Regions from separate parts of the Rhodococcus artemisiae genome, predicted to be linked through region 3. Evidence: riboswitches for the same ligand, from Rfam matches in the RefSeq annotation. Region 3 holds a riboswitch; each other region holds the start of a gene.
What was found. A riboswitch is a leader RNA that binds a small molecule or an ion and turns the genes downstream of it on or off. The one in region 3 is predicted to bind thiamine pyrophosphate.

Region 1 (4,556 bases), on a different contig from region 3:
AACAGCACGATCCATACGGCGCGCGGGATCTCCGTCCGAGCCGCGCCGAACAATACCGGCCCACCCACCACGACCGAGACGACGAGCATCGCCACGCCCGACAGCCCCTCTGGTGTCCATCGATGCACGTCACCACTCTAGGCCGCGCCACCGGCACCGGGCGGGTGCCGAAAGTCATGGTCAACATTCCTGACATCCGGCACGCGCGATCACTCACGCTCGGCTCCTAACGTCGGCGTCATGGACACCAGCGCCCCGGGCACCACTCCACAGGCGATCGTTGCCGAACACCTCCACAAGCGGTACCGCGACAAGGTCGCGGTCGACGACATGAGCTTCACACTCGGGATCGGCGAGACACTCGGCATCGTCGGCGCGAACGGCGCGGGAAAGACCACGACCGTCGAGATGGTCGCGGGACTACGGAATCCCGATGGGGGACGTGTGCGTATCCTCGGCCTCGACCCGCACCGTGACCGCTCCCGCCTCCGTCAGGTTCTGGGAGTCCAGCTGCAGCAGGCCACCCTGCACGGTTCGCTGACCGTCTCCGAGCTCGTCGGGCTGTATCGCACCTTCTATCCGAAGCCCGTTCCTGCCGGCGAGCTCCTGGAGATGGTCGGTCTCACCGGGCAACGCGGCATCCGGTTCGAGAAGCTTTCCGGCGGCCAGCAGCAGCGGCTGTCGATCGCGCTCGCCCTCGTCGGACGACCACGCGTGGTCATTCTCGACGAACTGACCACCGGCCTCGATCCCCGCGCGCGGCGACAGATGTGGAAGACCATCGAGCGGCTGCGCGGCGACGACGTCGCAGTTCTGCTGGTCAGCCACGCGATGGAAGAGGTCGAACACCTCTGCGACCGCGTGGCGCTGCTCGATGCCGGAAACATCGTCGCGCTGGACACCCCGTCCGGCCTCGTCGCACGAGCGGCGGCGGAGAACCTCGACGATGCGTTCGTCGCACTCACCGGACGAGAACTGGAGGAGACGGAATGAGCACCGCGGTCGAAACCCACCGCCTCGGACCCGCTGCCTGGCTCACACTGACCGTGTGCGAGGCGAAGATGGTCGTACGCGACACGGCAGGCCTCGTCGTTCCGATCGGCCTTCCCCTGCTGATCCTGGTGATGAGCGCCTCGTCGGCGAGCACCGAAGAAGTGGCGAACGGGCGCACTGTGCTGGATGTCTTCGTGCTCCCTCTGGTGTTCACGATCATCATCGCGTCGATCGGTGTCATCAATATGCCGAGTTTCCTCGCGTACTACCGGCGCACTGGCATTCTGCGACGACTGTCGGTGACGCCGGCGTCGCCCGCGATGGTCCTGGTGGCCCAGGTCGTGGTCAGCGTGCTGCAGACCTTGCTCGGGCTCGGTGTAGCGATCGTCGTGGCCACTGCCTTCTTCGACGCCAGTCCGCCCGTGCATCTCGGCACCGCCGTCGGTGTGTTCGTGCTCGCGATGGCGGCGATGTACGCCGTGGGAATGATCGTCGCGGCAGTGTCCCCGACCCCGAACTCCGCGGTGGCGATCGGACTTGTCGCCTTCTTCGCTCTCGGCGCGACAGGCGGCTTGTTCGGTAGCCGCGACGCGCTCCCCGACCCGGTCGCGACGGTCGGAGAGTGGCTACCGTTCGGCGCCTCGGTCGAGGCCATGTCCGCGGCCTGGGCGGGAAGCCCCGCCGACCCGGCCCACTTCCTCGCGCTCGGCGTGACGATCGTGGTCGGTGTCGTGGTCTCGGCTGCGCTCTTCCGCTGGGAATGATCGCGTGACGATCATCGGTTCGATCGCACTCGTGGTGTTCGTCGTGGTCTTCCTCGTCGACGGGTGGACCCGCCCCGGCTATCACCCGGTGCGCCAGCCCGTCAGCGCCCTCGCGCTGGGTCGCCGGGGCTGGATTCAGACGACCAACTTCATCGTGTGCGGCGCAGCCGTGACCGTCGGAGCGGTCGGCGTCGCCGCCACATTCGGCAGTGGGTTGCTCGGCGTGGCGATCGGGGTGTTCGGGGTGTCGCTCATGATCTCGGGACTCTTCCCGATGGATGCGATGCGCGGATATCCGCCGGGCACACCGGACCGGACACCGACGGAATACACGCGCCGCCACAAGATTCACGACCATGCAGGCGCGGTCGTGTTCACCTCACTTCCGGCAGCCGCGATCGTCGCGGTGCTCACCGTGCCCGGCGCTGGATGGTCATGGTTCTCGGGGCTGACCGCTGTCGCGCTGACCATCGGCTTCGTCGTGTTCGGGCAGGCGTGGGAAGACGATTCCCGGTTCGCCGGACTTGTGCAGCGGATGGTGATCACGGCCGGTTGGGTGTGGCTCGCGTTGCTGTTCTTCCATGCCGGAACATGACGCACTGAAGCATGATCGAATCGAGATGCTAACCTGGCGTTCGAAACTCGACACGGGGTGCCGGACAGGCTGAGAACACACCCGTAGAACCTGATCTCGATCATGCGAGCGAAGGGATGCCGAGTCGGCGACAGACCACCGGTCCGATGCCGTCTGCGTATCCCTTCGGTCCGAAGGGAAGGCGCAATCATGTCATTGCAGAACCGGGTCGTCCTGGTCACCGGTGCCGGCCGAGGGCTCGGCCACAGCATCGCACAGGCTTTCGCGGACGAAGGTGCGTCCGTCGTCGTGAACTACCGGCGCAGCAGCGATGCGGCCCGCGCTCTCGCCGAGAGCATCGGCACCGAACGCGCGATTGCCGTGCAGGCCGACGTCACCGACCGCGCACAAGTAAAGGCTGTGTTCGGCCGCGCGCGCGAGCATTTCGGCCGTCCGGTGACCACCGTGGTGAACAACGCCCTTCCCGACTTCTCGTTCAACGGTGACGCCCGCGAGAAGGCGGATCGAATCGGCTACGGCGCATTTGCAGCCCAGCTCGAAGGCATCGTCGGTGGTGCGGTGAACACCATCCAGGCCGCTCTGCCGGGAATGCGGGAGGCCGGCGGAGGCAGCATCGTCAACATCGGGACCAACCTGTTCCAGAACCCGGTCGTGCCCTACCACGACTACACCGCAGCCAAAGCGGCGCTGCTGTCGACCACGCGTACGTTCGCTGCGGATCTGGGCCCCGAAGGCATCCGGGTGAACATGGTGTCGGGCGGGCTCCTGCGCACCACCGATGCATCATCCGCGACACCCCCGGAGGTCTTCGACCTGATCGCCGGCTCGACCCCGCTGCGTAAGGTCACGACCCCGGAGGATTTCGCCGCCGCCGTGTTGTTCTTCGCGTCCGACTGGTCGCGCGCGGTCACCGGGCAGAACCTCGTCGTCGACGGCGGACTGGTGATGAACTGATGGCGGTGCGTACCCTGCATCTGGGCGCATTTCTATATGGCACCGGCCACCATTCTTCGGCGTGGCGGCACCCGGACTCCGCCGCGGAGCGCATCGGCGATATCACCTATTTCGAGGAACTCGCACGCACCGCCGAGCGGGGATGCCTCGACGCGGTCTTCTTCGCTGACGGCCACAGTGTGAACCCCGCGTATACGGCGGGCACGACGTGGTTTCTCGAACCGATCACCGCGCTGTCGGCGATGGCGCGGGCCACCGAGAAGATCGGGCTGGTCACCACGGTGTCCGCAAGCTTCTACACGCCGTTCCACGCGGCACGCATGCTCGCGTCACTCGATCACATCAGCGGTGGACGCGCCGGCGCAAACATCGTGACATCGATGTTCGACGCCGAAGCCCGCAACCACGGATCCGGTTCGTTGCCCGCCCACGCCGAACGGTACGGAAGGGCGGAAGAGTTCATCGACGCTGTTGTCGCGCTGTGGGATTCGTGGGACGAGCACGCGGTGATCGCGGACCGTTCGGCCGGGCGTTTCCTCGATGCCGGCGCGGTCCACCGGATCGAGCACCGCGGCAGGCACTTCCGTGTGGACGGTCCGCTCACGGTGCCGCGCTGCCCGCAGGGACGCCCGGTGTTGTTCCAGGCCGGCGCCTCGGACACCGGCCGTGACCTTGCAGCACGCCACGCCGAGGCCGTGTATTCGGTTGCCTGGGATCTTCCGGCGGCGCTCGAATTCGCCACCGACCTACGTGCCCGCACCACCGCCGCGGGACGTGACGCGACGTCGATCGCGATCCTGCCGGGTCTCGTCACCTACGTCGGACGCACCGACGACGAAGCGCAGGCGAAGAAGTCGGAATTGGACGCGTATCTCGACATCGAGGGCGCACTCGCCCAGCTCGGGGCCTTCACCGGCCAGGACTACACCGGCCACGACCTCGACGCTCCGGTCTCGGACCTGCCGCCTATCTCGGAATTCACCGGCCCGCAGGGGCGGTACGCGACGGTGCAACGAATCATCGAGACGCAACGACCGACGCTGCGAGAACTGCTCGGGTTTCTCGCTGCCGGCGGCGGTCACGCCACCATGATCGGCACACCCGAGTCGGTTGCCGACCGAATCGAGGAGTGGTTCGTCGCCGGTGCCTGCGACGGCTTCAACCTGATGTGCCCCGCCTACCCGGATTCCCTCGACGACTTCGTCGACCTCGTGGTTCCGGAATTACAGCGCCGCGGCCTGTTCCGCACC
Region 2 (4,556 bases), on a different contig from region 3:
CCACACCTCGCGCATCGCCCCTTCCGGATCCGAGACAACCGTGTCGCGCGCATCGATGAGCAGGGTCGCCCGCTCGCCGGGCTCGTACTGCGGCCAGTGCTTCGACGCATCGAGCGCCGCGGGCACCCCGTGCTCGGCAAATGCCAGCCATCGACGCCGGATCCGCCCCGACACCTCGATCGCACCCTTGCGACCACCGAGCCAGAAACTCGGGTCACGACCGAGTGTCCCGAAATTTCCGAACACATACGGTAATTCGGTTGCATGCCCGGCACCGATCCGCGCCGCCTTGAGCATCGGCGTCGCGTGGTCGAACCGGTATACCCACGTCGGGGAATGCACGGCATGCGCTTCCGCGACCCACAACACCGGCATCCGGAACCCCGCGTCGCGCGACAAGGCCATCGCACCACTCGGCTTCGGCAGGTCGGGATACGCCGCGGCGATCTCGGCGAGCCGTTCCGGCTCGAGATCGGGACGGTCCTTCGCGAGCGCTTCCAGCATGGCGCGCACCGCCGAATCGTCGACGGGCATGAGCGGCGACTTCATGAAGCGGAAGATCGACGGCTCGTCCTTGTTCGAACCGATGATGAGTGGCACCCGGTGCGACAGACCCTTCTGGAACGCCGCGACCGGATACTTGGGCACCAGGTCGCGGTCGACCACCGGTGTCATCGCCAGTGTTCCCGGAACCTTCGTGGGGATCTCCCCGACCACCGTTTCGGCCGCCTCGACAAGCCGCTCGTAGGGCATCTGCCGCAACTTCCCCACCCCGGACGACGATATGTCGAGGATGTCGAGGAATCGTTCCGCCACCATCGCGGCCCGCTCACGGCCGTATACCGACGTCGCCGGCGGTGACTGCGCGATCGCCCGGTGGAAGAGCCCCTCGGCCCGCGGCACGGTCATCAGCGTCGTGACCGATCCCCCACCGGAGGATTCGCCGAACAGGGTGACCTCGCCGGGGTCACCCCCGAAGTCCGCAATGCAGTCGCGGACCCATTCGAGCGCCGCAATCTGGTCCCGCAGACCGAGGTTCGACTCGAAGGCATCGACAGCGGTGGAGAACGACGACAGGTCCAGGAACCCCAGCGCCCCGAGACGGTAATTGAGCGTGACCACCACGACGTTGCCCGTCTCGCTGAGCACACGTCCGTCGTAGATCTTCTGACCCGAATAGCCGATCACATAAGCGCCGCCGTGGATCCACACCATCACCGGGCGTTTGTGTCCGTCCGGCTCGGGAGCCCAGATGTTGAGCGAGAGGCAATCCTCGCCGATGGTCATGTCGGACGAGATCCCGATCGGGCTGTTCCGGCTCTGTGGAGCGATCGGCCCGTATCTCTCACAGTCCAGCACACCGGACCACGGCTGCGGCACTTCCGGCGACCGGAACCTCATGTCGCCACCCGCCCCGGCGGCAAACGGAATCCCTTTCCACGAGTACACCGCGCCGTCGCGGTATCCACGGGCTTCGCCGTACTTACATCCGACAACGAGCGTCTCGGCGTCCACGTGACCTCCCGGTGAGCTACTCGCATCCCAACGTACCCACCGGACACCGAGCCGACAGCCGCTCGGCGAAGGTGCTATCGTCGCCTCCGACCGACACGGGGTGCTCCGCAACAGCGGGGCTGAGATCACACCCGTCGAACCTGATCAGGTAATGCTGACGAAGGGATGTTTCGGGATGACTGTGCCTGCGCACGATTCACCGACCGACCGTTTCACCGATGTCCTGTGGGACCGCACCAAGGTTCTGCGCGATTCCATCGACGACCTCGAGTTCCTTCGCCGCCTCGGCGACGGCACATTGCCGCTCGAGTCGTTCCGCTTCTACATCGAGCAGGATGCGCTCTACCTGGCCGGATACGCCAAAGCGCTTGCATTGCTCTCCGCCAAGGCGCCGGATCCGGTCACCGGCGCATTCTGGGCCACGAGTTCCGCGACCGCTGCAACCGAAGAATCGGCGCTGCATCGGCAACTCCTCACCGGGGGTGTACTGCCCGCGAACGACGATCCCGTCGCGCATTCCCCCGCGTGCCTCGGCTACGTGTCGTATCTGACGGCCACCGTCGCGACCGAGCCGTATCCGGTGGGTGCCGCCGCGGTGTTGCCGTGCTTCTGGATCTACGCCGAAGTGTGCCGCGACCTGGCCTCCAGCGCAGCTGCTGTGCTCGCTGCCGATCCGGCCCACCCCTACGCGCGATGGGTCGCCACCTATGACGACCAAGGGTTCCAGGATTCCGTCGCCACCGCACGCATCCTCGTCGACGCCGCCGGGGCCACGGCCACCGAGCCCGAACGTGACGCGATGATCGACGCGTTCACGCTTGCGACCCGCTACGAGTTGCTGTTCTGGGACACCGCCCTGAACACGCAGCCGTGGCCCGCATCGTGACGCTGCGGCACCGGATCGCCTCGCTCGCCATCGCCACCTTCACGCTGTGCGCAGTCAGCGCTTGCGCCGGTGGCGGTTCCGACGACACGATCCGGTTTGCACTCGATTGGACTCCCAACACCAACCACACCGGTCTGTACGTGGCGCTGCAGGAAGGACTGTTCGACGACGCCGGGCTCGACGTCGAGATCCTGCCCTACAACGATGCATCGCCCGACACACTCGTCGACTCCGGCAACGCGGAGTTCGGCATCTCCTCGCACGGGGGGTCCACGTTTGCCCGTGCCGCCGGAGCACACACGGTCGCGGTGCTTGCACCGCTGCAGCACTGGGCCACCGCCATCGCCGTCAAAGCCGACCGTAGTGACCTTGCCCGGCCTGCCGACCTGGACGGCCGCACCTACGCAGGATTCGGCGATCCCGGCTCCTCGGCGACCCTCGCACAGGTGATTCGCAACGACGGAGGTCGCGGGGAATTCGAGGAGGTAGTGCTCGGAACGTCAGCGTACGAAGCGGTGTATTCGGACACTGCGGACTTCACCGTCTCTTTCCTCGCATGGGAGGGGCTCGAAGCCGAGCACCGCGGCCTGCCCATGCACTATCTCTCCTACACCGAATACGGTTTCCCCGACGCCTATTCCATTGTCGTGAACGGCAACGAGGATTGGCTCGACGAGAATCCGGATCGAGCCCGCGCTTTCGTGCAGGCGCTCCAGCGGGGGTACGAGATCGCCGCCGACGAACCCGATCGGGGCGCCCGCGCGCTGCTCGACGCCAACCCGGGGGCGTTCCCCGACGAAGAACTCGTCTTCGAGAGCCAGCGGATGCTCGCTGCCGACTACATGCGCGACGAGCAGGGCCGCGTCGGCACACTCGACGCGGAGAAATGGGCCGGTTACGCCCGCTTCCTGTACGAGCAGGGACTGCTCACCGGTCCCGACGGCGCGTCGTTGTCCGCCGAACCCGACTGGTCGACCTACCTCACCGATGACTATCAAGCGCCTTGACCCCGGAAGCTCCGACACCGGGGCCACGACAGACCGGAGCAGCATTGTCCGCCGCCGCGTGAATCGTGCGCTGCCGGCGATCGTCGTCGCGATCACGCTCGTCGCGGTGTGGCAGTTCTACGTGATGATCAGCGGAATCCGCCCACAGGTATTGCCGTCTCCCTCGCGCGTACTGCAGCAGGGGTGGGCACATCGCACCGACATCGCCGGGCACGCCGCCGCGACACTGCAGGTCACGATCGTCGGATTCGCGGTCTCGTTGACATTGGCGTGGGTGCTGGCGATCGCCGTCGATTTCTCGCCGTGGCTGCGGCGGGCATTCGTGCCGCTGTTCGTGGCGTCGCAGACGTTGCCGATCATCGCGATCGCCCCGCTCATGATCATCTGGTTCGGCTTCGGTCTGCTACCGAAGATCCTGGTGATCGCGCTGGCCACGTTCTTTCCGATGGCGATCGGATTGATCGAGGGATTCGCAGCGACAGACCGGGAGGCGGGCGCGCTTCTTCGCAGCATGGGTGCCACGCGGTGGCAGGTGTTCCGGTACGTGCGGCTCCCGTCGGCACTGCCGCGGTTCTTCACGTCGCTGCGCATCGGCATCACGTATGCCGTGGTGGGTGCGGTGTTCGCGGAGTACGTCGGCGCCACGTCCGGGCTCGGCATCTATATGGCGACCCAGAAGAATTCGTTCCGCACCGATCTGGTGCTCGCCGCGGTCCTCGTCACCGCGATCGTGTCACTGGTGCTGTACCTGCTCACCTATGTGGCCGAACGCATGATCGCGCCGTGGGCCCTCACCACAGAGAATCGAGCCCCCGAGAATCGACCCACAGGGAGTCGCGCATGAGCGCCGTCACCGTCTCGGGCGTCCACCGGTCGTTCGACGGCAACCACGTGCTCGACGACATCGGGTTCGACGTGTCCCCAGGCGAATTCGTCTCGGTCATCGGCCCCAGCGGGTCGGGGAAGTCCACCCTGTTCGGGCTGGTGGCAGGGCTCGACACGCCCGATGTGGGCGCGGTCGTGGTCGGGGGAGCACCCGCGGCACCGGGGCGCGCCGCACTGATGCCCCAGAAGGATCTCCTCTTCCCGTGGCGCACCGTCCTCGACAACTGCGCGCTCGCACTCGAGGTGCAGGGTGTGCCACGTGG
Region 3 (4,556 bases):
GGTGACGATTCCCGGTGGGACGGTGAACGTCACGTTGTCGACGGCAGTGGTTGAACCGAAGGTCTTGGTCAGTCCGGTCACTTCGATCATGGTCCACAGACTGCCGTAAATCCGGCCGGAGCGCAGCACCACGGCCGTGACCAGGGCCTCAGGGTTCCATGGGCGACGATGCCTGGGCCCAGAAGCGTTTGGGGATGCGCCCGGCATGCCGGGCACGGAACCCTGCTTCGACCGCGTGTCGCATGGCCGACGCCATCAGCGCCGGGTCCTTCGCGCGGGTGACGGCGGTGGCGAGGAGCACCGCATCGCAGCCCAATTCCATGGCGAGCGCGGCGTCCGAGGCAGTGCCGATACCGGCGTCGAGAATCACGGGGACCCCCGCGGATTCCACGATCATCTCGATGTGATGCGGATTGGCGATACCCAGCCCGGTCCCGATCGGCGACCCGAGCGGCATCACAGCCACACATCCGACGTCCTCGAGGCGTCGCGCGAGTACCGGATCATCAGTGGTGTACGGCAGGACGTTGAAACCATCGTCGACGAGTTGTTCTGCAGCAGAAACCAATTCGATGGCATCTGGCAGCAGCGTGCGTTCGTCGGCGATGACCTCGAGCTTGACCCACTCCGTTTCGAGCGCTTCCCGGCCCAGCTGCGCGGTGAGCACGGCCTCCTTCGCGCCGCGGCACCCGGCAGTGTTCGGCAACGGCACGATTCCGAGTCTGCGCAGCAGATCCAGCACACCGGTACCCGACGTCGCGTCGACTCGGCGCATCGCCACGGTGGTCAGCTCGGTGTCCGAGGCGACGAGCGCTTCCTCGAGCACCGCCAGATTCGCGGCGCCGCCGGTGCCGGTGATCAACCGGGACGAGAAGGAGCGTCCCGCGATGACCAGCGGCGGCAGGTCGTGTCCCGGGTCCACCGATCCGGTTGCCTGCTCAGCCACCCTGCACCGCCGTGAGGATCTCGATCTGCGCACCCTTGTCGAGCTTCTCTGCCCAGCGGCCACGCGGAAACAGCACACCGTCGACGGCCACGGCGATGCCCTTCTCGGGCAGAGTCATCTCGACCAGGAGCTCCGTGACGGTCGGCGCCTCTGCGAAGTACTTCTCCTCACCGTTGACGGTGATACCGACCGAAATCGGACTTGTCATCGCACACTCTCTTTCACGAATCGGCGGGGATCTGCATGTGTCGCTTCGGGGAGCGGATCGTCGGCAAGTTCGGCGAGGACCGCATCGACGGTGACGGCGGTGAGCAGGACCCCGTTGCGTCCGTGCCCTGTCGCGGCGATCACCCGATCCGACAACCGGCCGATCAGCGGCAGATTGTCGGGACTCGTCGGGCGTAGGCCCGCGCTCGCCTCGCGCAGTTCGTACTCACCGATCGCGGGGAACAGCATTTCGGCGTCGGCGATCAGGTCGCGCACCCCCGCGACCGTGACCTCGGTATCATCCGCTTCGTATTGGGTCGCGCCCACGACGAGCCCGTCGGGGCGCGGCACCAGATACGCGGGGCGTCCGTGCACACTGCCGCGCACGGTGTGCTGCGGCGGCGGGGTAGCTCCGGGCCGCACGCGCAGCCGCAGGATCTCCCCCTTGACCGGGCGGACGGGAAGACCCGGCCACAGCGTCGCCGATGCGGAACCGGCCGCGAGGACGACGCGGTCTTCGCGCAGTTCGTCGAGGTCTCCGACGGAAGTGTGGACGAACCGCACGCCCGCAGCGACAGCGGCACTCTGCAGCGCCTCGACGAGTCTTCTGTTGTCGACGGACAGTTCGGTGGGGGCAAGCAGGCCGAGCCTGATCCTCGGGCCGAGCGACGGCTCGAGATCGCGGATCTCGGCCCGCGTGAGGATCCGCATCTCGTGGCCCTGCTCCCCCACCCACGACGCGATCGTGCGCAGGTCCGCGGCGTCCGCGGCGTCCAGTGCAACGGTCAGCGACGCGCCCGCTGTGAAGACGTCGACGCCTGTGTCGCGTTCGAGGGCGTGCGCGAACTCCGGCCAGCGCTGCAGCGACGCCGCTCCGAGACCGAGGACGTGTTCTTCCCCCGGCCATCCCTCCGACAGCGGCGCGAGCATTCCACCGGCCACCCACGAAGCGCCCGACCCCGGATCGGGGTCGTGGACGGTGACCGTCCACCCCGCTCGGGCCGCGCGCCACGCGACGGAAAGACCGATCACACCGCCACCGATGACAGCTACTGTCGACACGACATCCACCTCACTCCCTGCGCCGGCATGATCCGGTTCAGGTCATAACGGTCGGGGCCGGCAGGCCCCCTCTCAGCCCCGCGTTCCTCGGGACTCCCGTGTTGTCACTTCCGAGGTAGAGGCTACCGTCTTGTCCGTGACGACCTACCGGACCACCTACCGCGGCAACCATCCCGACCCCCGTGGACGCCTCGCGACAGCGCGGTTGTACCTGTGCACCGATGCCCGTCGCGACACCCGAGACCTCGCCCGGTTCATCGAAGAAGCCCTGGTCGGCGGCGTCGATATCGTGCAGTTACGCGACAAGGATTCCGCAGGTGAGAAGAAGTTCGGCCGACTCGAGGCCGGTGAGGAACTCGCTGCACTCAAGGTGATCGCCGATGCGTGCGTACGCCACGGTGCGCTGCTCGCGGTCAACGACCGGGCCGACATCGCGCTCGCCGCCGGCGCCGACATCCTGCACCTCGGGCAGGGCGACCTGCCGGTGAAGCAGGCGCGGCGGATCCTCGGCGCCGACATCGTCATCGGCCGGTCGACGGCCAGCCGCGCACAGGCCGTCCTCGCCGACGGCGAGGAGGGTGTGGACTACTTCGCGTCCGGTCCGGTGTGGGACACCCCGACGAAGCCGGGACGCTCGGCAGCGGGGCTCGACGTGATCCGCGAGGTGCACACGTCGCATCCGCAGCGGCCGTGGTTCGCGATCGGCGGCGTCGATCTCGAACGTCTCCCGCAGGTGCTCGACGCGGGCGCCCGGCGCATCGCTGTGGTGCGAGCGATCACGAAGGCCGACGACCCCCGCGCTGCTGCTGCGGCGCTGAAGGCTGCGCTGCCCGCCTGACGCGCTACAGCCAGCCGAGCACCGTCGACGGGGACAACGCGACGGTGTCCTGAGGTAGCCGATCACGCAGACCACGATCGGCGGTCACCACCACCGTCACCGCCGGATCGAGCGCGGTCGCCGTGGTGGGAATTGTGGTCGCGGCAAGCCGCGCAAGTTCGTCGTCGCCGCTTCCGTCGGCCGTATGCACGTGGGTACGGGCATCGTCGACGACTGCTCTGCGCGCCTGCCCTTCGAGAACTGCCTCGACCCGCGACACCCACCCGAACGTTCCATCCGGGAGTTCGACGGTGCGCGGCAGGGACGCGGCGATGTCTGCGAGCAGCGCGCCGGTGGCGCCGGGCCGGTCGCGCCACCAGCCGGACGGCCCACTGGCCCCGAGCACGTTCGCGGTGTCGAGCAGCATCCGCACCGGGCGGGTGCGCAGCGCAGACCACGCCTCTGCGAATCCCGCGTGCAACGGCATCGATTCGACGTCGGACTCCGACACCCACCGCAGTTCGGTGCTCTCCCCGTTCATGGTGGTATCGAGCGGTGCGGGAGCGTCGGCGACGACGGTCGTGTAGGTCCAGGAACCAGGTGTTCCCGAGGTGATCCTCTCGGAACGCACCGCAACGGAATTGCTGTCGATGCCTGCTTCCTCGTGTGCCTCGCGTACGGCGGCGTCGACAGCGGATTCGTGACTGTCGCGTGCACCGCCGGGCAACGCCCAGGTTCCGCCCTGGTGGCTCCACGCCGCGCGAAGCTGAAGCAGTACCGAGGGGGTTCCGTCACTGCAGGGTGCACGCAGCAGCAGTCCCGCGGCGCCGTGCACACCCCATCGACGTCCTCCGTCGGGTCCTACGGCCCAGCCGTCCCCGTCACCGCGCATTGCTTCCGCCTTCCTGGCTCTCGACATCACGAGAGCACGACGTCCCGATTCATGTGTCGGGTTTCCGAGGTTCGGACTCCGAGGCTCGCGAACTCCGGAAGGAACTCCGACAATGTGGACGCCTGCCGATTCTCTCCATTCAACTTATATGCTCGCCACAATCAGGTTTTCCAGGAAGGGGCTCGCCGTGACTGTACGAGTGACCCCTCCGATCGATTCCGTCGGCGGTTCGGCACTGCCCGCAGAGGATTCCGAAGGGCCGGGCGGCCGGGTCGACGGCCTGCGGGAGCTGTTCCGCTCGACGCCCGCCAAATTGATCTCGCTGGGGTTGGTACTCGCGGTGCTGCTGGTGGTGTCGGGTACGGCATCCGCCCAGGTCGCGAGCAGCCGGAAGGCCACGCACGACCGGCTCCTCGCCACCACCGAGCCGCTTGCGAACGCCGCCCAGAATCTGTACAGCGCGTTGTCGATTGCCGATGCGGCAGCCGTCACCGGATTCATCTCGGGTGGGATCGAACCCGTCGAGGTCCGCGACCGCTATGTCGAGGCGATCGCGGAGGCCTCCGGAGAGCTCGTGGTCGCGGCGGCCGGCCTGGCAGAAGAAGACGAGTTCGGCGCCGCGAACATCGCGG

Region 1: linked by a shared signal. The riboswitch ahead of Q7514_RS19695 (3-oxoacyl-ACP reductase) and the one ahead of thiO (glycine oxidase ThiO) in region 3 are both predicted to bind thiamine pyrophosphate.
Region 2: linked by a shared signal. The riboswitch ahead of Q7514_RS25320 (TenA family protein) and the one ahead of thiO (glycine oxidase ThiO) in region 3 are both predicted to bind thiamine pyrophosphate.

What each region holds. Positions count from the first base shown of each region.
Region 1 is NZ_JAUTXY010000009.1:215,511-220,066, forward strand. It holds gene Q7514_RS19675 (sensor histidine kinase) at 1-128, opposite strand, end outside; gene Q7514_RS19680 (ABC transporter ATP-binding protein) at 241-993, shown strand; gene Q7514_RS19685 (ABC transporter permease) at 990-1,757, shown strand; gene Q7514_RS19690 (DUF998 domain-containing protein) at 1,762-2,352, shown strand; TPP riboswitch at 2,396-2,486, shown strand; gene Q7514_RS19695 (3-oxoacyl-ACP reductase) at 2,542-3,306, shown strand; gene Q7514_RS19700 (LLM class flavin-dependent oxidoreductase) at 3,306-4,556, shown strand, end outside.
Region 2 is NZ_JAUTXY010000014.1:201,421-205,976, reverse strand. It holds gene Q7514_RS25325 (carboxylesterase/lipase family protein) at 1-1,515, opposite strand, end outside; TPP riboswitch at 1,602-1,698, shown strand; gene Q7514_RS25320 (TenA family protein) at 1,691-2,401, shown strand; gene Q7514_RS25315 (ABC transporter substrate-binding protein) at 2,386-3,408, shown strand; gene Q7514_RS25310 (ABC transporter permease) at 3,467-4,252, shown strand; gene Q7514_RS25305 (ABC transporter ATP-binding protein) at 4,249-4,556, shown strand, end outside.
Region 3 is NZ_JAUTXY010000015.1:80,832-85,387, forward strand. It holds gene Q7514_RS25760 (ABC transporter ATP-binding protein) at 1-90, opposite strand, end outside; gene thiG (thiazole synthase) at 149-946, opposite strand; gene thiS (sulfur carrier protein ThiS) at 939-1,154, opposite strand; gene thiO (glycine oxidase ThiO) at 1,151-2,215, opposite strand; TPP riboswitch at 2,211-2,325, opposite strand; gene thiE (thiamine phosphate synthase) at 2,352-3,053, shown strand; gene Q7514_RS25785 (NUDIX hydrolase) at 3,058-3,924, opposite strand; gene Q7514_RS25790 (hypothetical protein) at 4,112-4,556, shown strand, end outside.